One region of the Arthrobacter sp. UYEF20 genome, then DNA from elsewhere that is predicted to be linked to it. Evidence: predicted binding sites of a transcription regulator. Region 1 holds the regulator's gene; the other holds the start of a gene.

What was found. The regulator HrcA, encoded in region 1, represses chaperone genes, less so after heat shock. The targets are predictions, from matches to a motif close to TTNGCACTCGNNNNNNNCGAGTGCNAA.
Region 2: groL (chaperonin GroEL) is a predicted target of HrcA. The motif match lies at 1,813-1,839, and genes of this name have one in related genera.

The regions. Positions count from the first base shown of each region.
Region 1 is NZ_JBEPNP010000005.1:115,032-124,702, reverse strand. Features, by position in the region: gene ybeY (rRNA maturation RNase YbeY) at 1-116, opposite strand, end outside; gene ABIB26_RS07895 (PhoH family protein) at 113-1,201, opposite strand; gene ABIB26_RS07890 (GerMN domain-containing protein) at 1,659-2,558, shown strand; gene ABIB26_RS07885 (16S rRNA (uracil(1498)-N(3))-methyltransferase) at 2,582-3,388, opposite strand; gene dnaJ (molecular chaperone DnaJ) at 3,391-4,518, opposite strand; gene hrcA (heat-inducible transcriptional repressor HrcA) at 4,623-5,636, opposite strand; gene ABIB26_RS07870 (DUF3097 family protein) at 5,876-6,724, shown strand; gene ABIB26_RS07865 (DUF4870 domain-containing protein) at 6,854-7,273, shown strand; gene hemW (radical SAM family heme chaperone HemW) at 7,334-8,572, opposite strand; gene lepA (translation elongation factor 4) at 8,615-9,671, opposite strand, start outside.
Region 2 is NZ_JBEPNP010000003.1:299,374-318,812, forward strand. Features, by position in the region: gene groL (chaperonin GroEL) at 1-1,632, opposite strand, end outside; gene ABIB26_RS05540 (ABC transporter substrate-binding protein) at 1,948-3,210, opposite strand; gene ABIB26_RS05545 (cold-shock protein) at 3,285-3,488, opposite strand; gene ABIB26_RS05550 (LytR C-terminal domain-containing protein) at 3,649-4,266, opposite strand; gene ABIB26_RS05555 (DUF3263 domain-containing protein) at 4,348-4,665, opposite strand; gene ABIB26_RS05560 (uracil-DNA glycosylase) at 4,758-5,558, shown strand; gene ABIB26_RS05565 (siderophore-interacting protein) at 5,624-6,463, shown strand; gene ABIB26_RS05570 (threonine/serine exporter family protein) at 6,711-8,207, opposite strand; gene ABIB26_RS05575 (lipid II:glycine glycyltransferase FemX) at 8,241-9,314, opposite strand; gene ABIB26_RS05580 (TspO/MBR family protein) at 9,453-10,022, shown strand; partial or broken gene ABIB26_RS05585 (L-serine ammonia-lyase, iron-sulfur-dependent, subunit alpha) at 10,024-10,455, opposite strand; partial or broken gene ABIB26_RS05590 (transposase) at 10,472-10,800, opposite strand; gene ABIB26_RS05595 (enoyl-CoA hydratase/isomerase family protein) at 10,838-11,608, opposite strand; gene ABIB26_RS05600 (amino acid ABC transporter ATP-binding protein) at 11,643-12,386, opposite strand; gene ABIB26_RS05605 (amino acid ABC transporter permease) at 12,395-13,495, opposite strand; gene ABIB26_RS05610 (ABC transporter substrate-binding protein) at 13,504-14,370, opposite strand; gene ABIB26_RS05615 (TetR/AcrR family transcriptional regulator) at 14,517-15,131, shown strand; gene ABIB26_RS05620 (Glu/Leu/Phe/Val dehydrogenase dimerization domain-containing protein) at 15,216-16,427, shown strand; gene ABIB26_RS05625 (acetate--CoA ligase family protein) at 16,424-18,508, shown strand; gene ABIB26_RS05630 (SDR family oxidoreductase) at 18,520-19,326, shown strand; gene ABIB26_RS05635 (thiamine pyrophosphate-binding protein) at 19,323-19,439, shown strand, end outside.

The DNA of each region.
Region 1 (9,671 bases):
ATGGACAGCTCCGCCTGCGGGTGGATGAAGAGCCGTTCGAAGATGAACCGGGAGAGCGAGACCAGCTGGGATTCGTCGACGGCCACGCCGGATTCGTTGTTGACTTCGATGCTCATGCGTGCCCTCCCCGCTTTTCCCGGGCGACGGACTGCTTGACCCGGTTTCTCTGGATGTCGTCCCAGATGCTGTACGCATTGACGATGTCGCCCACCAGACGGTGGCGGACGACGTCGGACGAGTCCAGAACCGTGAAGTTGACGTCCTCGATGCCCTGCAGGATCTCTTCGACGATCCGCAGGCCGGAGCGGGTCCCGAACGGCAGGTCCACCTGGGTGACGTCACCGGTGACCACCATCTTGGAACCGAAGCCAAGCCGGGTGAGGAACATCTTCATCTGCTCGGGCGTGGTGTTTTGCGCCTCGTCCAGGATGATGAAGGCGTCGTTGAGGGTGCGTCCGCGCATGTACGCCAGCGGGGCGACCTCGATGGTGCCGGCGGCCATCAGCCGCGGGATGGACTCGGGGTCCATCATGTCGTGCAGGGCGTCATAGAGCGGCCGCAGGTAAGGGTCGATCTTGTCACTGAGGGTGCCGGGCAGGAAGCCGAGCCGTTCCCCCGCCTCGACGGCCGGACGCGTCAGGATGATGCGGCTGACTTCCTTCTGCTGCAGCGCCTGGACGGCCTTGGCCATGGCCAGGTACGTCTTGCCGGTGCCGGCGGGACCGATCCCGAAGATCACAGTGTTCGCGTCGATGGCGTCCACGTAGTTCTTTTGATTCAGGGTCTTCGGGCGGATGGTCTTTCCGCGGCTGGAGAGGATGTTGTGCGTGAGGACGTCAACCGGGTTCTGCAGGGACTGGCTCCGGAGCAGCGACACGAGCTGCTGCAGCACGGCGGGGGTGATAACCGTGCCCCGGGCGACGAGGCCGCGCACCTCGTTGAGCAGACGCATGATCCGGGGCACATCGGCGGACGACCCGCTGATCGAGAGCTCGTTGCCACGGACATGGAAGTCCACGGCCGGGAACTGGCTCTCAATGAAACGCAGGGCTTCGTCATGACTGCCGAGGGACTGAACCATCTGGTCGGAGTTGTCGAACAGGACCACCTCCGTCCGCAACCCTGGGAGGGAGTGTGGAAATTCGCCTGCGGGGCGCCTTGCGGCGCTGATCCGGGCTTTGCCGTTCGCTGCTTCAGTCATGGTGTTGGCCCGCGGGCCTCTGGTCCCCTCCAGTTCGGAATTGATCTGTCCCGCTGATCCGGCCCGACGGCGGTGCTCGCCAACAGCGTGCTCGCCTTCTGGTTCCGGTCTCTCCGGGTCCTTCCATCTTACGCCAGCGCAGGACGCTGCACGCCGCGGCGGGCCGCCATTGGGCCGCGATTGGGCCGCCGTCGAGCCGCGAATTCCGACATTAGGTATCAACTTTGTATCGGCCTCATATCGTTCCCGTTGCAGTTCCGGGACCCGGGCCCAAACCCCGGTCCTGCGCGTGGACCATATGCCATGCTGGGAATCGGCCGCCCCGGGAGCAGTGCTTCCGGCCGTCTCGGCGGACATGGCGAGGGCAGGCCCGGAGACCGATGGAACAGGAAAGGAAGCAGCTATCAGGCAGCGTGGCACCAGCCAGACGTCGACAGTCGGGCGCATTCGCCCCGGCATGTTGCTGCTGGTGCTGCCCGCGGCGCTTGTCCTGTCCGGCTGCGTGGCCACCCCCCAACCCGGTATCACCAACTCGAATGCCCCCTCGCAGCGGCTGTCCAGTCCGGCCTCCCCCGGCGCCCCGACCACCAGCGCCCCGCTGGAAACAACCCAGGCGTCCAACAAGGCCCCGGTCTACTGGATCGGCCGCAGCAATAACAACATGTTCCTTTACCGTGAGTTCCGTGACGTTCCGGACCAGGACAACCCCGTGACGCGTGCGCTCCGGGTGATGATGTCCGAGAAGCCGCTCGATCCGGACTTCTTCACCCCCTGGCAGAACCCAAAGAAACTGGCCACCTCCATTTCCGGGAAGAACGTCATCACCGTGGACCTCTCGGATGACGCCTTCAACTCCAATGTGGATGCGGCAATGGCCGAACGCGCCATCCAGCAGCTTGTCTACACCGCGACGGCAGCCGGTGCCAGCGCGGGCCTGATCGATTCCGGGCAGCAGATCCAGGTGGTGGTGCTCGTGGACGGCCACACGGACTATGTCGCCTTCAATCATGTCCGCCTCGGTTCCCCTACGTCCCGCAGCTCCGGCATGGTTGCCCCGGTGTGGATCATCGACCCCCAGGAAGGCACCTCGATGGAGGAAGGCGCTGTCAAGGTCAGCGGCCGGAGCACCGTTCCGGGTGGGAAGCTCCGCTGGGAGATCCTGCGGGTCGACGGCAGCGTCAAGACGACTTACTTGAACGGGAACACCCCGGCCTCCGCGGACGCCGGCCAGTCCGGACTGTTCAGCCTTTCGGTGAAGCTGGGCCCCGGGAACTACGAGGTCAAGGTCTCCCAGCTGCAGGACGGCAACCCGTCGCAGGACCTCAACGTCGACACTCGCGGCTTCACAGTTAAATAGAGCCTGCTAAATAGGGCCTGCCGCTACCAGCGGCCCAGGATGTCGCTCGCCAGCACGGTCGCGGCGGGGCCGGCGGTGGACGAACGCAGCACGTGGTGGCCGAGCAGGGCGGTGACGGCGCCGGCGTCGCACAGCCTCCTCACTTCACGGGGGCTGATGCCGCCTTCCGGGCCCACGATCAGCAACACCTCACGGGCGGCGTCCGGCGCGTCTGGGGCCGGCCGGCTGGCCTGTGTGGCCGGCGCGTCCGGCGTCGCCTGCCAGGACTCCAGCACCTGCCGCAGGGGACGTACGGCGTCCTCGTGCAGGATGATGGCGAGACCTGCAGCGGCGACAGCCGCCTGAAGTCCGGCGCTGTCGACGGCGGAGCGGACCTCCGGAATCCAGGCGCGGCGTGCCTGCTTGGCGGCTGCCGTCACGACGGACTGCCACTTTGCATGGGCCTTCGCCGCCCGCTCCGCTTTCCAGCGCACGATCGAGCGTTCCGCCTGCCAGGGGATGACAGCGTCGATCCCCAGCTCCGTGGCGGTTTCGGCCGCCAGCTCGTCCCGGTCGCCCTTGGCGAGGGCCTGCACCAGGACCAGCCGGATGTCCGGCCGCGGTTCCGCGGTCAGTTCGGCGCACTCCACCGTCAGTTCGCCGGGCGCGACGGCCGTCACCGTTCCCGTGAGCCGCTTCCCGGCACCGTCGGCGATGTCCACCGGTTCGCCGACGCTGAGGCGTTTCACCGTGACCGCATGGCGGGCCTCGGCGCCGTCAAGGACGAAGGCGGAACCGGGGACCTGCTGGTCCAGTGTTCCCGGGGCGGTGAAGAAGACCGGATTGCTCACCGCTACAGGTTACCGAGCCGGTCCCGGAGCTTGGCGAAGACCCCGCCGCTCGCCGCGAGTTTCCCTTCGGTGAACTGTTCCCCGCGCAGCTTCGCGAGCTGGCGGAGCAGGTCCTCCTGGGCGGAGTCGAGCTTGCCCGGGGTCTCCACCTGCAGGTGGACCTTGAGGTCCCCGCGGCCGTAGCCGCGCAGATGGGTGACGCCGAGTCCGCGCAGGGTGATGACCTCGCCCGACTGGGTGCCAGCCTTGACGTCGATCTCCTGCTGCCCGTCAAAGGTATCGAGGGTGAGCTCGGTGCCGAGCGCGGCGGCGGTCATCGGGATATTCAGGCTCGCGTGCAGATCGTCGCCGTCGCGCACGTAGGTGGCGTCGTTGTTGACCCGGATCTCCACGTAGAGGTCGCCCGCGGGTCCGCCGGCGGGACCCGCCTCGCCCTGGCCGGAGAGCTGGATGCGGGTGCCGGTGGCGACGCCGGCCGGGACCTTGACGGTCAGGGTCCGGCGGCTGCGGATCCGGCCCTGGCCGGCGCACTCGTTGCAGGGATCCTTGATCACGGTGCCGAAGCCTTCGCAGCTGCCGCAGGGAGCCGTGGTCATGACCTGGCCCAGGATGGAGCGGACGGCACGCTGGACCTGGCCGCTGCCGCCGCAGATGTCACAGCGCTCCGGGCGGGTGCCCGGCCGGCAGCAGGAGCCGTCACAGGTGGGGCAGGTGACGGCGGTGTCCACCTCAAGCTTCTTGTTCACGCCGAACACCGCGTCGCGGAGCTCGATCCGGACGCTGATCAGCGCGTCCTGGCCGCGGCGGACCCGGGACGCCGGACCGGCCTGGCCGCCTGCGCCGAAGAAGGTCTCGAAGATGTCCTGGAACGCGAAGCCCTGGCCGGCGTAGCTGCCGCCGCCGAAGCCGTTGTCCGTGCCGTTCTCATTGCCGGTGGTGTCGTAGACCCGGCGTTTCTGCGGGTCGGAGAGCACCTCGTAGGCGTGCGTGACGGCCTTGAAACGGTCTGACGCGTCGTCGCCGGGGTTCACGTCCGGGTGCAGGGTCCGCGCAAGCTTGCGGTAGGCCTTCTTGATCTCTTCCCCCGTTGCTTCGCGGGAGACTCCAAGAACGTCGTAGTGGCTGCTCAAAGTTTGTATCTCTTCCTGGTTGTACTTCTGTTAGGGGCAAGAAGCCTGGCTGTTAGGGGCAAGAAGCCTGGCCAACAGCGGCGCGGCGGCCGCTGCCTGGGCGGTCAGGGCCCGAGGATCCTGGAAAGGTAGCGGGCCACCGCACGGACGGCGGCCATGGTGGTCGGATAGTCCATCCGGGTGGGACCCAGCACACCGACCTTGGCTGTGGCGTCCGGGCCGTAGCCGGTAGCCACCACCGACGCCTCCGCGAGCCCGTCGTACGGGTTCTCCCGGCCGATGCTGACAGTCACTCCGCGCGGGTCCGCTGCCATGTCGCTGAGCAGGCGCAGCATGACCACCTGCTCTTCGAGTGCTTCCAGCACGGGACCGATGCTCAGCGGGAAGTCCACGTTGGACCGGGCAAGGTTGGCTGTCCCGGCCATGACCATGCGCTCTTCGCGGCTGCTTGCGGCGAGGGCTTCGAGCCCCCTGGCCAGTGCCTGCGCTGCGCTGCGCCGCGCCGGCGGGCAGCTGACCACCACGGCCTGCAACGGCTGCGGCAGCAGGTTCAGCGGCGTCCCGGAGAGGCTGCCCAGGAACCGTGACCGCAGTTCCGCGACGGCCTCCTCCGGAAGGTCCTGGCCGACGTCGATCACCCGTTGCTCCACCTTGCCGGTGTCCGCGATCAGGACCGCCAGCACCTTCCGGGGCGCCAGCAGGACAAATTCGATATGCCGCACTTTGGCCCGGCTCAGATGCGGATACTGCACGACGGCGACCTGGTTGGTCAGCTGCGACAGGAGCCGCACCGTCCGGTCGAGGACGTCGTCGAGGTCATCGGACCCCTCCAGCAGCGCCTGGATGGCCCGGCGTTCCGCCGGGGAGAGCGGCTTGACGGCGGAGATCTGGTCCACGAACAGCCGGTAGCCCTTGTCCGTGGGAATCCTTCCGGAACTCGTGTGCGGCGCCGTGATGAGGCCTTCATCTTCCAGTGCGGCCATGTCATTGCGGATGGTGGCGCTGGACACGCCCAGATGGTGCCGTTCCACGAGGGCTTTGGAGCCGACGGGTTCCCGCGAATGGACATAGTCCTCCACGATGGCGCGCAGCACTTCGAGCTTGCGTGGTTCGCTCACGCCGCACCTCCAATCGACTGTCCCGCATCCGGTGCCGCCCGTCCGGCCGCGCCCGGGAGGCGGTCCGCACGGGGCGTGGTTAGCACTCGACATGCCTAAGTGCTAACCAGTCTAATATGAGTCGCCGCGTTGTTAGCATTGGATTCGCTCCAGGCGTCGTTTCCGGGGCCGGGGTTTTCGGGCACAGCCCGCCGTATCATTTCGAGCGCCAGGCAGTGTAAAAGAAGGCAGTGTAACAGATGTCATACCAGAACTGGGGCCCGCAGGACCTGTCCGCGCCCGCCAAGCCCCAGCTGCCCGAAGTCCCCGTGGAACGCGGAATGGTGCTCGAGGACGTGCAGTCCGGCTGGGTGGGGGCCGTCACCCGGGTGGAGAAGTCCGGCGGGATGCATGTGGTGGCCCTGGAGGACCGCCGCGGCAAGTCGCGGTCCTTCCGGCTCGGCTTCGGCTTCCTCCTGGCGGGCCAGCCGATCCGGCTGATGCCGCCGGCCCCGCGGCCTGCTGCGGCCGCTGCAGGCACCCGCACCGCCTCCGGCTCGGTCCGGGTCGAGGGCCGGCGCGCGCAGGTGGCCAAGGCCAGCCGGATCTGGGTGGAAGGCAAGCACGACGCCGAGCTGGTGGAGAAGGTCTGGGGTGACGATCTCCGGGTGGAGGGCATCGTCGTCGAGCCGCTGCACGGCATCGATGACCTCTCGGCCGCCGTCGCCGCGTTCCGGCCCGGCCCAGGACGCCGGCTCGGCGTCCTGGTAGACCACCTGGTCCCGGATTCCAAGGAGTCCAGGATCGCCGAGGCCGTGATGTCCTCCCCCGGCGCGGCCGGGAACGTGCTGATTGCCGGGCACCCGTACGTGGACGTGTGGCAGGCCATCCGTCCCGCCGTGCTGGGGATCGAGAAGTGGCCGGTCATCCCCCGGGGCGGGGACTGGAAGACCGGCATCCTGATGGCCTTCGGCTGGCCGCACAGCAGCAAGGAGGATGTCGGTCTGGGCTGGCAGAAGCTCCTCGGCGCCGTCCGCAACTACGCCGATCTGGAAGCCTCACTGCTGGGCCGCGTGGAAGAGGTCATCGATTTCCTCACGGTTCCCTGAGGGCCCGATCCTCGATTCGGCGTCCGAGCACGTATTCTTGGAGCGGTGGCTGCGCACCCTGCGCGGCTCCGGCACTACTGGCAACAACTTCCAGCAACGACGCATCACAGCAATCCGAAGGACTAAACCGTGGCAGAAGACGCACGCGAGCACACGGGCAATCAGGCCGGCCATGGCCAGCCCCCGTATCATGGCGTTCCCGCCAATGCGCTGCCCCTGACGGCCAGCGAGGACCGGCAGTGGGCCACGCTGGCGCACTTTGGCGGCATCCTCGGCTGCGTTCCTTCGCTGCTGATCTACCTGATCTTCAAGGACCGCGGCCCGTTCACGGCGCAGGAGTCCAAGGAAGCCCTCAACTTCACGCTGCCCCCGACGATCGCCGCCGTGCTCGCGAACCTGCTGGTCTTCGTGCCGGTGGTGGGAAACCTGTTTGCCGTCCTCGCCACCGTGATCTGGATTGCCGTCACGTGCTTCTCCGTCGCCGCGGGCATCCATGTCAACCGTGGCCAGCCGCACCGCTATGAGTTCAACCTGCGCTGGATCAAGTAGGGGCATCCCCAGCCCGGCAGCCCAGCAAGTCTGCCCGGCCCGGCTGGTCAGCTAGTCTGCTCAGTCAGGCAGGATCCGGCGGACCACGGCGTCGGCGAGCAGCCGCCCCTTGAGCGTCAACACCAGCCGGCCCTTGAAGGCCGCCAGCGGATCAACCAGGCCGTCGGCAATCAGCCCCGCCACGGCGTGCCGCCCGGTGTCCCCCAGGCCGCCCAGGCTCGGGATGTCCAGCCCGGTACTCAGCCGGGCTTCCAGCATGACGCGCTCCACGTTCCGGGTCTCGGAGTCGAGGGTTTCCCGTCCGGCAGCAGGCGAGAGCCCGGAACCCAGCCGGTTCGCGTAGGCCGCGGGGTGCTTCACATTCCACCAGCGGACGCCACCCACATGCGAGTGCGCCCCGGGACCGATCCCCCACCAGTCCTCGCCCCGCCAGTAGGCGAGGTTGTGGCGGCAGGCCTGTTCCGGCGTGCGCGCCCAGTTGCTGACCTCGTACCAGCCCAGGCCGGCAGCGGAGATGAGCTCGTCCGCGAGCTCGTACTTGGCGGCGTGGTCGTCGTCGTCGATTCCGGGCACCTCGCCGCGGCGGATCTGGGCGGCGAGCTTGGTGCCTTCCTCGACGATCAGCGCGTAGGCGCTGATGTGGTCGGGTCCGTAGGACAGCGCAGTCTCCAGCGAGTAGCGCCAGTCCTCGAGCGATTCCCCCGGGGTGCCGTAGATCAGGTCCAGGCTCACGGCGAGGCCCGCCTCCCGGGCCCACTGGACCACCTGCGGGACACGGCTGGGCGTGTGGGTGCGGTCCAGCACCTTCAGGACATGCGGGACGGCCGACTGCATGCCAAAGGAAACCCGGGTGAACCCGGCGTCGGCCAGCAGCTGCAGGGATTCGGGCGTGACGGAGTCCGGGTTCGCTTCGGTGGTGACCTCGGCCCCGGGCTGCAGACCCCACGCCGCGATGGCGGCGGTCAGGATCCGGCCCAGATCCTCGGCGGGGAGCAGCGTCGGTGTTCCGCCGCCAAAGAAGACGGTCCCGAGCGGCCTCGCGGGCAGGCCACTGTCCCGTAGCGCCGCGGCGGCGAAGTCGACCTCCGAGATGGCCGTGCTGGCGTAGGCGTCCTGCGAGGCGCCGCCGCCGAGCTCGGTGGCGGTGTAGGTGTTGAAGTCGCAGTAACCGCAGCGGACGGCGCAGAACGGGATGTGCACGTAGAGCCCGAAGGCCCGCCCGGCGGCGCCCTCCAGTGCCTGGGCCGGGAGGAGGCCGTCCGGCGGAGCCGGGTCGCCCAGGGGAAGAACGCTAGGCACGGGCCCGGCCCGCCTGCATGGGGACAGTCATATCCGGCACCGCTACTTCTTGGCCTTGTCCTTGGACTCGTCCGTGGTCAGGGCGGCGATGAACGCTTCCTGCGGCACTTCCACACGGCCCACCATCTTCATCCGCTTCTTGCCTTCCTTCTGCTTTTCCAGCAGCTTGCGCTTTCGGGTGATGTCACCGCCGTAGCACTTGGCAAGGACGTCCTTGCGGATGGCGCGGATGCTTTCGCGGGCAATGATCCGGGAGCCGATGGCGGCCTGGATGGGCACCTCGAACTGCTGGCGCGGGATGAGTTCGCGCAGCTTGCCAGTCATCATCACACCGTAGGCGTAGGCCTTGTCACGGTGCGTGATGGCGGAGAAGGCATCAACCTGCTCGCCCTGGAGCATGATGTCCACCTTGACCAGATCGGCCACCTGCTCGCCGTCGGCCTTCCAGTCCAGCGACCCGTAGCCACGGGTCCTGGACTTGAGGATGTCGAAGAAATCGAAGACGATTTCGGCCAGCGGCAGGCGGTACCGGATTTCCACCCGGTCCTCGGAGAGATAGTCCATGCCGCCCATCACGCCGCGCCTGCTCTGGCACAACTCCATGATGGCGCCGACAAACTCGTTCGGCGCAAGGATGGTGGCGGACACCATCGGCTCGCGGACTTCAGCGATCTTGCCGCTCGGATACTCGCTGGGGTTGGTGACGTGGATGATCTTCTTGTCCTCCAGCGTCACCTCGTATTCCACATTGGGGGCGGTGGAGATCAGGTCCAGGTTATATTCGCGTTCGAGCCGCTCCCGCGTGATTTCCAGGTGCAGCAGGCCGAGGAAACCCACCCGGAAGCCGAATCCCAGCGCGGCAGACGTCTCAGGCTCATACACGAGCGCGGCATCGTTGAGCATCAGCTTCTCCAGCGCATCGCGGAGCGCCGGATAGTCCGTTCCGTCCAACGGATACAGGCCGGAGAAGACCATGGGCTTGGCATCCGCGTAGCCGGCAAGGGATTCCGTGGCCGGCTTGGCGAGGTTGGTGACGGTGTCGCCGACCTTGGACAGGCGGACGTCCTTTACACCGGTGATGAGGTAGCCGACTTCGCCG
Region 2 (19,439 bases), on a different contig from region 1:
ACCGCCCATGCCGCCCATGCCGCCCATGTCGTCGCCGCCACCCATGGCCGGGGAGTTCTTCTCCGGCTTGTCGGCCACAACGGCCTCGGTGGTGAGGAACAGGCCGGCGATGGAAGCCGCGTTCTGCAGGGCAGAGCGGGTGACCTTGACCGGGTCGTTGATGCCGGCAGCCAGCAGGTCGACGTACTGGCCGGTTGCAGCGTTCAGGCCGTGGCCTGCGGGCAGGCCGCGGACCTTGTCCACGACTACGCCCGGCTCGAGGCCGGCGTTGAATGCGATCTGCTTCAGCGGGGCGTCAATGGCGACGCGGACGATGTTCGCACCGGTTGCCTCGTCACCTTCGAGCTGCAGGTTGGCGAATGCCTTGGCGCCGGCCTGGATCAGGGCAACGCCACCGCCGGCGACGATGCCCTCTTCGACAGCAGCCTTGGCGTTGCGGACTGCGTCCTCAATGCGGTGCTTACGTTCCTTGAGCTCGACCTCGGTTGCGGCACCGGCCTTGATGACTGCAACGCCGCCGGCCAGCTTGGCCAGGCGCTCCTGCAGCTTCTCGCGGTCGTAATCCGAATCGGAGTTCTCGATCTCGGCGCGGATCTGGGAAACGCGGCCGGCAATCTGGTCAGCGTCACCTGCACCCTCGACGATGGTGGTCTCATCCTTGGTGACAACGACCTTGCGGGCGCGGCCCAGGAGTTCGAGGCCGGCAGTCTCAAGCTTGAGGCCGACTTCCTCGGAAATGACCTGGCCACCGGTGAGGATGGCGATGTCCGCGAGCTGCGCCTTGCGGCGGTCGCCGAAGCCCGGAGCCTTGACGGCGACGGACTTGAACGTGCCACGGATCTTGTTGACGATCAGGGTGGCCAGGGCCTCGCCCTCGATGTCTTCGGCAATGATCAGCAGCGGCTTGGAGGACTGCATGACCTTTTCGAGGACAGCAACCAGTTCCTTGACGTTGGAGATCTTGGAGTTGACGATCAGGATGTACGGATCTTCGAGGACCGTTTCCTGGCGCTCAGCGTCGGTGACGAAGTAAGCGGAGATGTAACCCTTGTCGAAGCGCATGCCTTCGGTCAGTTCGAGCTCCAGGCCGAAGGTGTTCGACTCCTCGACAGTGATGACGCCTTCCTTCCCGACCTTGTCCAGGGCTTCGGCAATCAGGGCGCCAATTTCGTCGTCACCGGCGGAGATCGACGCGGTAGCGGCAATCTCTTCCTTGGTTTCGATTTCCTTGGCCGAGGCCAGGAGTTCGCGGGTGACGGCTTCGACAGCCTTTTCAATGCCGCGCTTCAGGGACAGGGGATCAGCGCCGGCCGCGACGTTGCGCAGGCCTTCCTTGACCAGGGCCTGTGCCAGCACGGTTGCGGTGGTGGTTCCGTCGCCGGCGACGTCGTCCGTCTTCTTGGCAACTTCCTTGACCAGCTCGGCGCCGATCTTCTCGTACGGGTCGTCCAGTTCGATCTCCTTGGCGATGGAAACACCATCGTTGGTGATCGTGGGGGCGCCCCACTTCTTTTCGAGGACGACGTTGCGTCCACGCGGGCCGAGGGTGACCTTGACGGCGTCGGCGAGGATGTTCAGGCCCCGCTCAAGACCGCGGCGTGCCTCTTCATCAAATGCAATGATCTTGGCCATAACGGCAGTAGTCCTTTCGGGACAGTCGTTAAGAATGAACCTGGCTGCGGTGCCCGCGACGGACGATCCTTCCCCGGCGGCCTCTGTACGCCACTGGGTCCGGGATCTCACCCAGCCTGGTATTTCTTTCGCTTCCGGTCCGGCTGCCTCACTTCGCGGCCGGTCGAACCGGGCGACGTTTTAGCAGTCAATACGCGGGAGTGCTAAGTCAATAATTAGCACTCCCCCGGGGAGAGTGCAACCAGTGTGCCTCCCGCGCGGGCCCGCATCGGCTCTCTGCCCGGCTTGTGCTGCGGCACAATACGCTACGAGCGATCAGCCGCCGCTGCTGCGGGCCGTCTCGCTTCCGCTCATGGCGGCCTTGTTATCGGCGCCGTAGCCGAACACCATGTAGTTCGCCGCCGTGACGTCGCCATTGGCATCGAAGTTGATCGGCCCGGATTCGCCGTCGTAGTCGGGGCGGTTGCCCGCACGCAGGACCTCGACGCATTTCTGGTAGGACGTGCACACCGCAGCCTCGCCGGAGGGCTGGGCCCCGTTGGCGGTCTGGGCCCTGCCGCCGGAGACGGCAATCAGCCGGGCCGCAATGGAGGTGCCGGCGTCGTCCTCTGCCGCGGCCGCCGCGATGGCGGCCAGGTTGACGGCGTCGTAGGTTTCCGCGGCAAAGGTCATGTCTTTCAGGCCCGGATCAACCGCCACCAGTTCGCCCTGGAAGTGGGCCAACGGAAACGCCCCCGGAAGGATACCTCGGGCCCCGTCGAGGGCGCGGGAGCCGAGACCGGAGCCGTACTGGCTGACGGCGCCGTCGCTGAGGATGAGCTTGCGTCCCGCGAGGCCGGCGTTGTTCAGCTCGGCAATGGCGCCCTGCGCTCCGTCACGGGAGACGAGGACGACGGCGTCCGGAGCCGCTGCTTTGGCGGCCGCGGCCGCCTGCTGCGCCTGGCCCGGTTTGAAGGAAGCCACGGCCACGGGCCCGAGGCCCGCCTGTTTGGCGGCAGCGCCCACGGCAGTGGAGACGTCTGTACCGTAGCTGCCTTCCTCGTACACGATGGCGAGCGTTTTGGCGCCGCCGTCCTGGGCGAGTTTGACCAGGACCGAGGCCTGCGCGACATCGGCAGCGGAGGTGCGGAAATAATAGCCGCCGCTATTGTAGGTGCTCAGACCGCTCGCCGCGTTGGCAGGGGAAATCAAGGCGATCTTCGCGTTGGACAGCACATCGATGGCGCCGGGGGCGCGGCTGGAGTCCGTCGGCCCGATCACGACGTCGGCTTTGGCGGCCGCGAGCGCCTTGGCCTGGGCGGCCGCGTCAGAGCTGATGGTCTCCGGCAGCAGCTCGACCGGCTTGCCCTTGTGACCGCCGGCGGCATTGATTTCCCTCACGGCAAGTTTCGCCGCCGTGAGCTGGGATGCGTTGAGAAAATCCTGCTTGCCCGTGTTGTCCAGGATGAGGCCAATCCTCAGCGTGCCGTCCCCGCTGGCGTCAGCGCGCTCCACCCGGGCGCCGCCCGCGGGCGCCAGGCAACCAGCCAGCGCCAGCACCGCAACGGCCCCCACCGCGGCGCAGCGGACCAGCCGCAGGGCGGCCGTCCGGCGTCGAACGGGTTTCGGTCCGGCAGGAACCTGCCGGACGTGCGCTGCCGCGGGGGGTGCCACTAGGCCGGCCGGACGCTTTCGGCCTGTGGGCCCTTCTCGCCCTCGCCCACTTCCAGTTCCACGCGCTGGCCTTCGTCGAGGGCGCGGTAGCCCTCCCCCACGATGGCCGACCAGTGCACGAAGACGTCGTCTCCGGAATTGTCCACGGTGATGAAGCCGTAGCCCTTTTCGGCGTTGAACCACTTGACGGTTCCCAATGCCATGGTGTCCACACTTTCAGCTAGCTTGCGGGCGGCCCACCCCGATGTGCGCCGCGGAATGCGAAACGAAGTCCGCAAAATACTGTACCCGCGGCAGCGCGCGGGAGTGCAGGCTGCGGACCGCGTTGGCGGCTAATAGTTATTCAGGCGTAACCGAAACCGGCTACTGGAAGCCGGGTCCCAGGACGACAACAAGCGGCATGTTGAACTCGGCCGAGTCGACAAGGGCCTGGATGCCGAGCAGCGAGGCCAAGGCTTCGGCGTTGGCCTTCTGCTCCGGCCCGTCGTAAAAAATCACGGAGCCCGTCTGCGGCGCGCCGGTCCAGTTGCCCAGCGGTCCCGGAGTCCAGCCGTCGGCGGCGACTCTTGTGCTCACCCGGCCCGCCAGTCCAGGCGTGCCACTGGCGTTGTAGACAGTGACGGGCTGCGTCTTGTCCACGGCGTCGTCCGGCGTGGCTGTGGGTGATGCGGAACCGGACGGTGTTGCGGAGCCGGTGGCGCGCTGGCTGGCTTGAGCCGTGCTGGTGGCGCTGGGCGCCGGTGAGGCGGTGGGACTCCCGGCAGGCTGTTCGGCAGTCACGGCTGCTGAGTTTCCGGCGGGGTTGAAGCCGAGCTTCGGCAGGAACAGGAAGGCCACGAGGCCGATCACCAGGGCGGCGGCGCCGACCGCCAGGATGGGGCCCAGGCTGCGGCGTCGGGATTCGGCGGCTGCACGGTGGACACCCTGCCGTGTGGGGGTCTCCGGGACCCGGTCAAATTCATCCCGCGCGTATTTGGTCATGGTAAAAACGACGTCCTTGCTGATTTCTTACGAGTTGCCAGGGCCTTCTCCGCGCAGATCGCCTGCGCATCCGGCCGTGCTTTACGCGTCTGAACCCAAGCGGCGAGCAGTGCGGGCACGTTGGCGTGACGTACGTAGTCTACGCAATCTCTTCACCAGCATGGGATCGTGCGCCAGCGCATCCTCGGTATCGATGAGCGCATTGAGGATCTGGTAAAAGTGCGTCGCGGACAGATCGAAGAGCTCACGGATGGCCTGTTCTTTGGCCCCGGCGTACTTCCACCACTGCCGCTCCAGGGCCAGCATCTGCTGGTCGCGGCTGCTCAGCGGCGACTCGCTGCGGAAATCCCCGGCAACTGATTCCGCCGTGGAAAGGTGCTCCGGTACTGCTTCGGCCACGACACACTCCCTGGCTGGATCCGACAAAGGTCAGTGCCCATGCTACGGGCGAATAACAGGGTTGTCATTTGGCGCCCTGCAAGAATGGAGCCGTGCCTGCTTCCGTTTCCCCTCACTCTGACCCCGGTGATTCCGATGCACTGTTCGAGCTGGAACGGCCGGCCGGTGACACCTTGGGCTTCGCCGAACTGGCACGCCTGCCGCTGAGCGAACTCGTCGCGCCCGACTGGGCTGAGGCGCTGATTCCCGTGGAACGGCAGCTGCGGCAGGTGCTGGGCTTCCTCGCGGCGGAGGCCGCCGGGGGGCACGAGGTGCTCCCGCCGCCGTCGAACGTACTGCGGGCGTTCCGGCAGCCCCTGGCCGGCGTCCGGGTCCTGATTGTGGGCCAGGACCCCTACCCGACGCCGGGCCACGCCGTGGGCCTGTCCTTCGCGGTGGACGGCGGCACCCGTCCCATCCCGCGCAGCCTCACCAATATCTACAAGGAGCTCGACGCCGATCTTGGCCTCCCGCCGCGGATCCACGGGGATCTCGGCGGCTGGGCGGAGCAGGGTGTCCTGCTGCTGAACCGGGTCCTGAGCGTCCGGGCTGGGGCGGCAGGATCGCACCGCAACAAGGGCTGGGAAGCGATCACGGCAGCTGCTATCAGCGCAGTCACGAACCGCCGGACCGCGGCCGGCGGCCCGGCGCCCTTCGTCGTCATCCTGTGGGGCAAGGACGCCGAATCCGTCCGCCCGTTGCTGGGGCCGGCGCCGGTGATCGCCAGCGCGCACCCCAGCCCGCTGTCGGCCTCACGGGGCTTCTTCGGCTCGCGCCCCTTCAGCCGGGCCAACGCCCTGCTCCAGGCCCAGGGCAACGGCACGGTGGACTGGGAACTGCCACCGCTTCCGTAGCCGGGCTTCGTTGTCCGGCGTCACGGGCACGCTTCATACACAGGCTTCTTGGCTAGGCTTAGCCCATGACTTCAGTTCCCGCCACCACCTCGGCAAGCCGGAAATCGCGACCGCAGACCAACCTCTCCGTGCTGCGCCGCGAGCAACTCTCCCCGCATATGGTCCGGATCGTCGCGGGCGGCCCGGGCTTTGACGGCTACGTCAATAACGGTTTCGTGGACCGCTACATCAAGATTGCGTTCCCGCAGCCCGGGATCGACTACCCGGAGCCGCTGGACCTCTGGGCCATCAGGGAATCCATGCCGCGCGAAGAGTGGCCGCACACCCGGACCTACACCGTCCGCTGGGTGGACGAGCCGGCCGGGGAGCTCGCCATCGACTTCGTGATCCATGGCGATGAGGGCCTCGCCGGACCCTGGGCGGCTTCCGCACGGCCCGGCGACAGCCTCGTCTTCACCGGGCCGGGCGGCGGCTACAACCCGGACCCGACGGCGGACTGGCACCTCTTCGCCGGCGACGAGTCCGCCCTGCCGGCGATCAGCGCCGCGATCGAATCCCTGCCGGAGCACGCCCGCGGCCTCGCCTTCCTGGAGGTGGACAGCGACGCCGAGATCCAGGCGGTCGCCGCGCCGGCCGGCATGGAACTGCGGTGGCTCCTGCGCGACGGCGTGCCTGCCGGCGCCGGCGAGTTGCTGGTCAACGCCGTGCGGGACACCGAATGGCCAGACGGCCGGGTTCAAGTCTTCGCGCACGGTGAGCGCGGGTACATGAAGAGTCTGCGGGACGTCTTCTATGCCCAGCGCGGACTGGAGCGCGGACAGGTTTCGCTCTCCGGCTACTGGGCGAAGGGCCGCGTGGAGGACGACTTCCAGGCGGAGAAGAAACTACCCGTAGGGCAGATCTGACCGGCAGCGTCAGCTCGCCGCGGTCAGGTCCCGGCGGCGGGTGGCCGGGCTCACGGACATGCCCCGCGCCGGAGCCGCGGATGGACATAGTCCGATTATGTCCGGACCCGGGCGCGAGGAATGGGCATGTCCTCCCGACCCGAAGAGGTTTTGGCCCCCTGAACCCCAGACGAACTAACGAAAATGACCACCAGCCAATGTGTCCCTTGTGGGACGCCCGTTCCGGGCTGAAAATGTCATTTTCATGTCAGCGGCGCCGCGCCCGGCGTCGTTCGTTGCTGGCCAGGCTCCCCGTCAGCGGCCGGGCGAGGGTGTCTCCGAGCACGATGCCCGCCGCAACGCCCAGCACGATGGCGCCGGCGTTGAGCATCCCGCCGGCACCCATCAGGATCTCGGATTCCTCGATCGTCAATACATACATCGACCGGAATATAGTGAGTCCGGGTAGCAGGATCAGGGCAGCCGGAACGGCCACAACCAGCTGCGGTGCACCCATCCGCAGGGCCACCACACGGGCCAGCAGGCCGATCACGACCGCGGCGAGAGCCGGCGCGAACCGCGGCCCGATCCCCAGGGCGGCTCCCCCGATGAGGACCAGATAGCCTATGACGCCCACGGCCGCGGTAGGGAGCAGCAGCGTCCAGCTGGTCTGTTCGGTGATCCCGATCGCGACGACGGCAACGGCGATCATGATGCCCACGGCCCACCACGGATACGCCGGAGGGAATGTTTCGGTGACGTTGATCGGCTCCATCCCGGTCATGTCCCCCACCACGAAGCCGACGGCGATTCCGGTGACGAGCGCGCCGAAGGTCAGCATGGTGGAGAGGAAGCGGCCCGCCGCCGTGACCGGGAAGCCGTTGATCGCATCCTGCACCGAGGAGACAAGCCGTCCTGTCGGCAGCAGCAGCAGGATGCCCCCGACCACCACGATGGCGGGAGGTATCTGGATCCCGACCAAGCCCCCGAACCGCCACAGGAGCAGGGCGACAAAGGTGACCAGGAAGGAACACGAGGCGGTGACGAAGAAGTCCGGCGTGCGCCAGCGCGCCAGCTTTCGGGCCAGCAGGCTGACCAGCAGGTTGGAGAGGAAGGCGACGGCGGAGGCGCCGGGCCCGCCGCCGAGCACACCGACGAAGACGGCCGAGAACACCCCGTACGCCACCGTGACCATCCAGCGTGGGAAGGGTTTGGAACTGTGGGTGATTTCCTCGAGCCGGCGCACGGCCTCCTCGCGTCCCACCCCGCCGGCGACGATGTCCGTGACGAGCTGGTGCACCTTTGCCAGACCCGCGTAATTGTTGGTCCAGGACCGCACAACGCGGAGCAGGGTGATGGGGGTCTGGTCCTTGGGTGCGTAGTTGATGGCCACCGACTGGTTGGTGATGTCCACCTCGATGTTCTTCAGGCCCAGGGCCGCCGTGATGGCGATGATGCTGGTTTCGACTTCGAGGGCTCCGGCGCCGTACCGGAACATGGACTCGGCCAGATGCAGCGCAAAGTCAATGGTCTTGCGGGCCGAGGTGTCTACGCCGCCGACCTGGATCATCGGGTTGGCGTAGGGGCTGCCGGCCAGCCGGTCCACGATGCTCATGGGGGCTGTCGGCGGATTCTCGCCCTGGACCAGCCGCCGCAACATACGCTTCGCGGCGGCGTTCTGGCGCACCTGGATGGGCGACATCGGCTCGGTCGGGGGCAGTCCGTCCGTGTGCGGCCTGCCGTGGCCGTCGGGTTCCTTGGTCATTCCGGCCTCCTCAATTTCCTGTGTGCAGCCGGTTTAGTAGAACTGCTGGCCTGTGAGGCGGGTGTAGACCTGGCGGGCCAGGCGCTCCCCCGCGGCCATCCAGGCCTTGTACTTCAGCGGGCTGAGCACCTGGTCGTAGCAGCCGACGAAGTCCGTGACGGTCTTGCTGAAGCTGGTCTTGAACAGGCCCAAGCCGTGGAACGGGTTGGACGTGTCCTTAAGCTGGTCGCTCGGGGGCGTGCCGCAGAAATCATATTCGGTGCAGCCCACCTCCTTGAGTTGGTTGATGGCTGTCCACTGGACGAGGTGGGAATCGCCGTACTGGCTGCGTTTCTGCAGCGAGCCGCCATCCTTGTATGTGCCCTTGCGGCCGTAGTTGATGACGAAGGCGCCCACGGACGGCACGCCGTTCTCGTGGACGAACAGCAGCCGGCCCTGGCCCCGGTCGAGGAAGTTGGTCCAGAACCGGCGGTAGTACTCGTACTCACGGACCCGGACCTGGGATTTGGCCTCCACTGTGGTGGTCATCAACGCATACATGGCGCGGAAGTTCTCTTCGGTGGGCTCCACGTTGCGGACCTCCACGCCTTCGCGGATGGCACGGCGGACGGCGTTGCGGCCGCGGGAATGGAGGTTGCGCAACAGCTGGTTGTCCTCCGGCGAGATATCCAGCAATGCCGTCGAGTCATTGGGCTGCAGGTTGTGGGTCTTGACCAGCCCGGCCCCTTCAATGACACGCCTTGCCTCATCGCTCAGCTCGATGTCCGGTTCGATCTTGATGGCGAAGACGCCCAGCCGGGCGCGCTTGACGAAGTCCGCGTTGGCAGCGGCGATGCCGGGAATGTCCTCGACAGAGGCGACATCCGGGCCCTTGATCAGGTACCAGAGTTTGCCCAGGAGGGGGAAGGACTTCTCCAGGACGAGGTTGTAGCTCGTGTAGTCGGCCGCCTCGTAGACGAGGTGGAGTGGCTTCCAGCCGAAGTGCTGCTTGACCTCCGCGAACGCCTCTGACTGAAGGAGATTGCCGCCATTGGGGTTCGCGGTGACGTGGGCATCCCAGTTGGCGATCTCGTCGGCGGAGGCAAAGCGGGCAGTGAATTCACGCAAGGGTGCGGTATCCAATCAGTGCGGTACGAGCTTCGGCGGCATGCGGACATGCACGCTCAAGTCTATCCGCCCGCCCCCGTGCTCAGGCGCGGAACCGGCCTTCGAACAGACCCGGAACGGAGCCGCTACGCTGGAAGCATGCCGCCTGATCAGCAATCACTAGCCGCAGGATCCGGAACCACGGGACATCCGACCGGAAAGCTCGCGATCGGTCCCCAGCTGCTGGGACTGCTGGTCTTTCTCGCGGCCTCCGCCCTGGTTGCGGGGATCGGCGGACTGGCCACCGCCAACAACGTCAACGGCTGGTATGCCACCGCAGACAAGGCGCCGTGGTCGCCACCGAACTGGGTGTTCGGGCCCGTCTGGACGGTGCTCTACCTCGCGATGGCCTTCGCGGCGTGGCTGGTCTGGCGCCGCCGGACCGAAGACAGCCGCGCCGAACGGTCCCGGGCCGCCCTCACCGCCTACGCCGTGCAGCTGGCGCTGAACCTGCTCTGGACGCCGGTTTTCTTCGGCCTGTACCCGGCGATGGGCACCCCGGCGCTGTGGATCGCCTTTGCCATCATCGTGGCCCTGGCGGTGGCCGTGGCCGTCACGGTGCTCTACTTCGGGCCGATCAGCCGCACGGCCGGGCTGCTGTTGCTGCCCTACGTCGCCTGGATTGTGTTTGCCTCGTCGCTGAACCTCTGGGCAGCGCTGAACAATTGATTCAGCACTCCACCACGTTCACGGCGAGGCCGCCCGTGGCGGTTTCCTTGTACTTGGAGGACATGTCCTTGCCGGTTTCGCGCATGGTCACGATGACCTCGTCGAGGGAGACCCGGTGCGTGCCGTCGCCCCAGAGCGCCGTCTTGGCGGCATTGATGGCTTTGGCCGCGGCGATCGCGTTGCGTTCAATGCAGGGGATCTGGACGAGCCCGCCGATCGGGTCGCAGGTCTGGCCGAGGTTGTGTTCCATCGCGATTTCCGCGGCGTTTTCCACCTGTTGGGGCGTGCCGCCCATGACTTCGGCCAGGCCGGCGGCGGCCATCGACGACGCCGAGCCCACCTCGCCCTGGCAGCCGACCTCGGCGCCGGAGATCGAGGCCTGTTCCTTGTAGAGCACTCCGACGGCGGCGGCGGTCAGCAGGAACTTGACGATCGTCTCGTTGCGGTCCCCGGATTTTAAGCCAGATCGCGTCGAGATAGACGATGGAATACACCGCTTCCGACGGCCGGTTCTGCCACTGGGTGATCACATCCGCGATCACTTCCGTGACCCTGGAGATCGTCGCTGCCGAGACGGTCGCCCCGTAGGTTTCCTCCAGGTGTGAACCGATATCCCGGGGCGTAAAGGGAGAGGATCATGTCCTCGACCCTGCCCAGCCGGCGGGCCCTTCGGCACGATCACAGGCTCGAACGTGCCCTTCCGGTCCCGCGGGACCGTGATCTCCACCGGCCGCTGCAGGGTATGGATCTGCTGGGTGTTTCTGCCGTTGCGGGAGTTGCGCCGCGCCCCGTCCAGCACCCCCTGTCAACGGGCCCTAAACCTTTATGCGCTCCACAAAGGCCGCGATGCGGCTGCCGGTGTCTGCTTGGGAGATCATGGCTGTAATCGACTGGACCTCGTCGGCGAGGTGCCCGGCATAAGCCGAGAGTCTTGCCGCGGTCAGCAGCCGCTTCGTCGGGCCCAGTATCTGGGTGGCCCCACCGGCGAGTTGCGCTGCCAGCTCCACGGTCCTGCCATGCAGTTGGGATTCCTCAACCAGCTCTGTGACGAGCCCCCAGTCCAAGGCCTCCTTAGCAGCTGCCACGCGGCCGCCCAGGCCCATCTCCGCGGCGCGGCGCGGTCCGACCACCTGGGGAAGCAGGTAGGAGACTCCGCAATCGGGGGTCAATCCGAGGCGTGAGTAGGCGCTCAGAAACGATGCGGTTGGTGTGGCGATCACGAAGTCGGCATTGAGAACCAGACCGAGCCCCGCCCCGGCTGCTGCACCCTGCACGGCGGCTACTGTCACGAGCCTGGACCGGGCCAGGGCCAGAAGTCCTTCATGCATTTTTCCAGCAAGAGTCCGCAGGAAGCCGGCGGGATCGTCGGAATTCGCCATGCCGGCCAAGTCGCCGCCGCCGCAAAAGTATTTGCCGGCACCTTGAAGAATGAGGACGTGGCACCCGGGGTCGGCCTCGGCCTCGGATACGGCTGCACAGAAGTCCTCGGCCATGGCAATTGTCAGGGCATTGGCCTGTTCCGGGCGATTCAATGTCAGCCACACGATTGCGCCGTCCCGCGTGACTTTGATGTGCTCGAAGTTCATTCGTTTCCTTCCATTGACCTGCCCGGCAGGGTCCTTAGATCCTGCCGGCTGTGAGCACGCGGCTGAGGAACTGCCGGGTCCGCTCTTCCCGCGGGTTCTCGAAAATCTCTTCGGGGGTTCCACGTTCGAGGATTTTGCCTCGGTGAAGGAAGCAGACCTGTGAAGCAACCTCCCGTGCGAATCCCATCTCGTGCGTGGCAAGGAGCATGGTCAGGCCGCCGACCGCAAGTTCCCGAATAATTTCGAGTACGCCGCCAACGAGCTCGGGATCGAGCGCGGCCGTGATTTCGTCGAGCAGCAGCACCTCCGGATCCATGGCCATGGCCCTGACGATGGCGACGCGCTGTTGCTGCCCCCCGGACAGAGAGTCCGGGTAGGACCCGGCCTTGTCTTTGAGGCCGATCTTGTCCAGCAGCTCCATTGCTCGCTCCGCGGCGACCGCCCTGGGGATGCCGCCGATCATGGTGGGAGCCAGGGTGATGTTGTTCAGCACCGACATGTGTGGAAAGAGGTTGTAGGACTGGAAAACAATCCCGACCTTCCGGCGCAGCGCGTTGAGATCGACGCCGAGGCCAGTCACCTGGTCGCCGCCAACCAGGATCTCGCCGGAACTGATGTTCTCCAGCGCGTTGATGCAACGCAGCAGGGTCGACTTACCGGAGCCGGAAGCCCCGATGAGGCAGACGACCTCGTGCTTGGCTACCTCGAGCGAGACGCCCTGGAGGATGGGCGTCTGGCCGTAGGATTTGTGGAGGTCGCGGATCTGCAGAAATGTCATGGCGGTTCCTAATCTGACCCGGCTCGACGCCGAGCCTGATCCTTTTCGACCATCCGGTCCACAAAGCGGGACTGCGGGATGGTGACCAGTACGAAGATGATGGCGACCACGGCAACCGGCGACAGGTTGAATACCGACGATGCCGCCAAGCGCGATTGGGTGAACGCGTCGATGACGCCCATGACGCCGATGAGGGCCGTGTCCTTTTGCAGGCCGATGAAGTCGTTCAGCAGCGGCGGGATCACCCGCCGCACGGCCTGCGGCACGATGACCTTGCGCAACGTCATCGTGTAGGAGAGACCGAGGGAGCGTGCCGCCGCCCACTGGCTGGGGTGGATCGACTCGAGTCCGGCGCGGTAGACCTCGGCAACATAGGCCCCATAGGTGAGGGTCAAGGCGAAAATGGCCAGCCAGATGGGCGGCAGGTCCTTGAACACCGGCACCTTTGCCAGCGACAAGCCGAAGCCCACCAGGTAGAGCACGATGATTCCCGGGATGGCCCGGAAAGTGTCGGTATAGAGGATTGCGATGGCGCGCAGGGGCCGACCGGCCCGGCCCGGAAGCATCCGCATGATGGCGATGGCCAGGCCGAGGACCAGGACCAGGATTTCGGCCCCGATAGACACCTGGACATTCACCCAGAAAGCCTTTGCAATGTCCCCCCAGGTTTCGGCGATGAACGAACCGCGAAGGAAGGTACGGGCAATGGCGCCGTCGTTTGTCACGGCAAAGCCCACAAGGCATGCCAGCAGGAACACCGCCGCCGAATAGCCCATGCTGGTCAAGGCCGATTCCCGCCCGAGGGCGGCAGTATGGCGCGCCTCGACGATCCTGTCCTGGCGCATCAACGAGCTCCGCCGCCTGGCCCGGGCCAAGGCCCGGATGGCCGGGATGACCGGCGCCCAGGCCGCCACGGAACCGAGCGTGACCACCAGGGCGGTGGCCAGGCCGTAGGAACCGTACAGTGCCTGGACGCCGCTGAGTGCAAAGTAGGCACTTCCTGCGGCGACAATCACGACGATGATCGCGGTGGCGGCCAGCGGCAGGACAGCCGATGGAGTGGAGCGGCGTGGCTGGACGGTTTCCAGGACACCTTCCCGGGTAGTCATCAGGTCATTCATGGAGCCGCGAACACCGGAACCTTGGCCGGATCCCCGCCAAGCGTCGGGCCAAGCCAGCTGGCCGACAGCTTTTCGAGTGTCCCGTCAGCGCTCATTGCGGCGATTGCTTTGTCCATCGGTGCGGCGTTGGCAGAACCCTTCGGATAGATGGCGCCGTATTGCTCGCCCGTCTTGTACTGCCCTACAACTTCCAGGGCACCGGAGGAACCCTTGGCGAAACCGAGCAGGATCGCCGTGTCCTGGACGGCTGCGTCAATCTGTCCGGAAGCCACGGCGGTCACCATGGTGTCGGTGTCCTGGAAGACTCTGGCCGGCGTGGAAGGCTGGGTCTTATCCTTCACGAAGTCCACCGACGTGGTGCCCAGCGCAACACCGAGCTTCATTGAGGAGATGTTGGCCGCCGTAAGGTCCGAGCCCTTCTTGACCAGGACAGCGACGTTGGAGTCAAAGTACGGCTGGGAGAACTGGACCACCTTTTCCCGGGCCGGCGTGATGGACACCTGGGCCATCGCGATGTCGTAGTCCTTGGTCTGGCCTGCGACGAGTGCATCGAAGGACGCATTCATGACCTTGACGCTGGACAGGCCCGCGCGGTGGGCGATGTTCGCGGCGAGGCAATATTCATAGCCGCCATCGATGGTTTCGGGAGATGTGCCCTTCCACCAGCCGGGCGACGGGAGGTTTGTCTGGACCGTGAGCGTGTCCGGCGTGACCGGATTGATCGAAATCGAGCCCTTCTCGCCATAAACCGTGCAGGAGCCGAAGTCGCCGGCCTTCGGCGCGGCGGCACCGCCGCAGGCGGACAGGGTCAGGCTCGCCGCGGCAGCAGCTGCCGCAATGGTTCCAAGCCGGTATCTAGCCATCGTTTCGCTTCCGTTCTGTTGCTGACAGGGAAACCCGGTACTGACTCGCTGTACAGGTAATAGCTAGACTGTGCCGCGCCTCACACGGCATGTCAACCGTTCCTCAAATGTTTCTGCGGACGGAGGGCGCCGATAGAGTGCGAGTCATGAAGAGAATGAGCGCCCAGGCGCGCCGGGTGGAAGTACTCGAGGCGACCCTGAAGAAGATCCGCGAAAAAGGCATGACTGCGATGCGGATTACGGACGTTGCGAGTGCGATGGATGTTAGCCCGGCGTTGATCATCTACCACTTTGAAACCAAGGAGAACCTGCTTGTCGAAGCGCTGAAGCACGCCGCTGAACGTGACTTGCTGAAGCTGCATCGAATCATGCGGGAAACCACTTCGCCCGCCGCCCGGCTGATGGCTGCCCTCGACTGGTATGCGCCAACAGGGCAGGCCAGGGGCTGGCAGGTCTGGGTGGACGGCTGGTCCGCCGCCATGCGCGATATGACGCTTTCCAAGGTTTTCTCCGATCTCCAGGACCAATGGACCGGCGTCATTGCCAGGGTGATCGATGAAGGCGTGGCTGAGGGCGTCTTCCACACCGACGATGCGCATGATGCCGCCACCAGGATTACCTCCCTCCTCGACGGCCTCGCCGTGCGGATGTTGGTTCACAAGGTCGAGTTCAAGCGCGGGGTCCTGCGTGGCTGGCTTGTTCGTCAGGTGGCCTGTGAGCTTGGCGTCGAGGAATCGGACCTCGTGCCGCAGCCCGGATGAGACCCCTCTTGACAAGCTCTCAAGATGCAATACAGACTGACTCATCATTCAGTAAGAAGTTGCATGCGAATCAGGAGCCGAGCTATGTCGATCGCAGTCGAAGAGAAGCACACGCTGACCACGCAGCCGCCCCTCCTTGAGGTGACGTGGACCGATCCTGTGAGTGGATGCCGAGGGTTTCTCGTCATTGACCGTCTTGTCAGAGGAGTCTGCAGCGGCGGTCTCCGTATGCGGAAAGGCTGCACCCTCGAAGAGGTCCGCGGCCTGGCCGCGGGCATGACGTTGAAGGAGAGCCTCTACTACCGGCCAGAGAATCGCTACGTGCCGCTCGGCGGGGCCAAGGGCGGAATCGACTGCGATCCCCACGATCCGGACATGCGCGGTGTCCTGGCGCGTTACATCCACGGGATCAGCGCCCTGCTCGAGACACATTGGGCAATGGGCGAGGACCTGGGGCTTCAACAGAAGCTCATTGACAACGTCATCGCCGAGCTCGGTTTGCAGAGTTCGATTCAGGCCGTCTACCCGCTGCTTGAAGACCGGGCAAGCGCGATCGAGCGCCTGGACAAGGCCTTCCGCATCGACGTGGACGGCATCGGACTCGGCGAGCTGGCCGGCGGACTCGGTGTTGCGGAGTCGGTACTGACGGCCCTTGACGAACTGGGCCGGCCAATCGCCGGAACCCGGGTGGTCATCCAGGGCTTTGGCTCGATGGGCGGGGCGACTGCCCGGTACCTGGCCCGGGCAGGAATGCTCGTCGTCGGTATTGCCGATGCCAACGGAGTCATTGTCAATCCCGCGGGCCTGGACGTAGAAACCCTGCTGAAGTCACGGAACTCCTTCGGCGAAATCGACAGGTCCGCCCTGCGGTCCGAAGACGCGGAATTGCCGAGCAGCCGGTGGCTTGCCGTGGAAACGGATGTCCTGGTGCCGGCCGCGATCTCCTATTGCATCACCCCGGAAAACCAAAGCCAGATCACGGCATCGCTCATCGTCGAGGCGGCGAACATGCCGGTGCTGCCGGCGGCCGAGGTTCTCCTGGCCGCCCGCGGCACGCAGGTGGTACCGGACTTCGTGTCCAACTCGGCAACCAACGCATGGTGGTGGTGGACGCTGTTCGGTGACATTGGCGACGACGCCGAGCAGTCCGAGGCCAAAATCCGCTCCGAGATGAGGCGGATAGTCACCGATATGTTCGCCCGGGCAGGGCACCGCGGCATCACCCTCCGCGAGGCTGCCCTGGCGTTCACCGCTGACCAGCTGCAGGCGATCGAGACCCGCTTTGGGCGGTCATGACACAGCACGAGCAGCTCGTTAGCGAGTTCCACAGCGAAGTCCTGGCCCCGTCCTCACTTGATCCGTTCCGCAACCCGGTATCCGTTGCCGTGGTGGGCGCTTCCGATGACCCGTCGAAATGGGGCTACTGGCTGGCTCAAGGAGCCTTGGGTGGAAGGCACCGCCGTCCCGTTTATCTCATCAACAGCACGGCAAAGACAGTGCACGGGGAACGCGCCTACCCGAGCGTTTCGGAACTGCCCGAAGCGCCGGAACTGCTGGTCCTCTCCGTCCCTCCGCGATTCGTTGAAGGTGTGGTGGTGGAGTCGCTTGCCAAGGGCGTCAAGGCGTTCCTCGGCATCACCGCCGGCGTGCCGGACGAAGAGCGCATCGGCGGCATGATCAGGGCCGCTGGAGCACGCATCATCGGCCCCAACAGCCTGGGGCTCTATGATGCCCCCGCTGAATTGCAGCTCACCTGGGGCCACTTCAAGGCCGGCTCCCTGGCAATCGTTTCGCAAAGCGGCCAACTCGGCTCCGAGATAGCCAAGCTCGGTGCCCGCGCCGGACTTGGCGTGTCCCGCTTCATCTCCCTGGGCAACCAGCTCGACGTCGGCGCCCCCGAATTGCTCGAAGACCTCCTGGACCACGATGCGACACAGATGATCGCCCTCTACCTTGAGAGCTTCGCTGATGGCCGGCGCCTGGTGAAGACCCTGCGCAGCTTGCGCGAAGCCGGGAAACAGACGATCATCCTGACCACCGGCGCGAGCGAGGGCAGCCAGCGGCTCGCCCGCTCGCACACCGGTTCGTTGACCTCGGCGCTGGCCACCGTCGACGCGGCCTGCCGTGCTGCCGGCGCCATCCGGGTGTCCACGCCGAATGAACTTGTCGACGTGGCGCGCTACCTGGGTGTTGCCCCCAAGCCGCGGGGCCGGCGCGTCGCCGTCGTCAGTGACAGCGGAGGACAGGGCGGCATCGCCGCCGACGTCGCCGCGGCCTGCGGTCTGGCCACCCCGGTGTTCTCAGATGCTCTGCAGTCAAGCCTGGCCCGGATCCTGCCGGTCGGAGCCGGCGTCTCCAACCCGGTCGACCTCGCCGGTGCCGGGGAGGCGGATCTGAACGTCTACGCGGAACTGAGCCAGCGGCTCCTCAAGTCCGGCGAGGTCGACGCCGTCGTACTCTCCGGCTATCTGGGTTGCTACGGTGAAGATACGGCGGGGATCGAGGATGCTGAACTTGCCGTCATCGACCGCATGGGGGAAGCCGCCCGGAGCTCGCAGTTGCCGCTTATTGTGCACAGCATGAGTCCGGACTCAACAGCCGTGGGCAGGATGTGGGACCACGGAATCCCCGTGTTTGCCGGCATCGAGTTCGCCATGAAAGCGGTGGCCCAGGCGGCGGATCTGGCAGCCTGGCCGGGCCGTGAAACTAAAGGGCCCGACGCCGCCCGGAGCCTTCCGGAGCCAGGGTATTGGGCCGCACGGGGCTTCCTCGCCGAGCTTGGCATCGCCGTCCCTGCCGGAAGGCGGATCTCCTCCCGGGAGGAGTTGGAACAGGCCGGCCAGCGGCTGGGCTTTCCGCTCGTCCTCAAGGCGGGTTGGCTCGAGCACAAGAGCGAGCACGGCGGCGTCAAGCTTGGCCTCGATTCGCTCGAGCAACTAGTGGCCGCCTACGAGGATATGCGGGGGCGCCTCGGTGACGGGGAGTATGTTGTGGAGGAGCAAGACACGCGGTCCAGCGCGGTTGAGATGCTCGTCGGCGGGCGGCAGGACCCGGATTTCGGGCCGTTAATCGCAGTCGGCGCGGGCGGCACGGAGGCCGAGCTTCACCGTGACGTCGTCGTGGAACTCGCCCCGGTGGACCACGCCACCGCGCTCGGCATGATCCGGCGGCTCAGATGCTTCCCCCTGCTGGACGGTTGGCGCGGCAACGCAGCCGCTGACATCGAAGCCCTCGCGGCCATCGTCGTCTCCGGCTCGGAAGCCATCGCCGCCAGCCCCGAACTGAGCGAATTCGAAGTTAACCCCATCCGTGTTGCACCCCAGGGTGCATTGGCCGTCGACGCCCTGCTCGTCCCAGCCACCGCGGTCACAGCATGAAGGAGAACCCCGTGAGCGTTCCTGACATCCGCAATGAGTTCGCAGGGCGCGTGACCGTCGTGACCGGCGGCGGCTCCGGCATCGGCCGGGCCATCGCCCAAAGGTACGGTGCTGCCGGCGGCAAAGTAATTGTCCTCGGCCGGCGCGAAGAGCCGCTCAAGGAAACCGTTGAACTGATCGCCGCAGCCGGCGGATCGGCCGACTATGTGCAGTGCGATGTCCGCGACGCCGCAGCCGTTGCCGAGGCGATCGACGGCGTCGTGGCCCGCGAAGGGCGCATCGACGGCTTGGTCAACAACGCCGCAGGCAACTTCGTGGCGCCGGGTGAGAGCCTCAGCCCTAACGGGTGGAAGGCCGTCATCGACATCGTCCTGAATGGCTCCTTCTATGCGACCCACGCCGCTGCCCAGCACATGCTCGCAGCCGGTTCGGGCTCGATCCTCAACGTCATCGCCACCTACGCCTGGCACGGCCATCCCGGCACTGTCCACAGCGCTGCCGCCAAGGGGGGCATCGTAGCGATGACCCGCACGCTTGCCGTCGAATGGGCTGCCCGGGGCGTGCGCGTCAACTGCATTGCACCAGGACCCACAGAGACCGAGGGGGCAGGCAAGGCCCTGTGGGGCACCGATGCCGCACGCGCCCGCGTCCAGGGCGGCGTGCCCGCGGGACGGTTCGCGAGTCCGGAAGAGATTGCCGAATCGGCTTCCTTCCTGATGAGCGACCGTGCCGACTACATTACCGGCGAGGTTCTCGTCGTCGACGGCGGCCAGTGGCTGGGCAAGTCCGTCTACACGGATGAAAAGGGCAATTCATGAGCATCATGACCGGAGGGGAAGCACTCGTTGCAGGTCTGGCCGAACATGGCGTGGATACTATCTTCGGCATCCCCGGTACCCACAACCTTTCCGCGTACGCGGCCCTCGCCAAA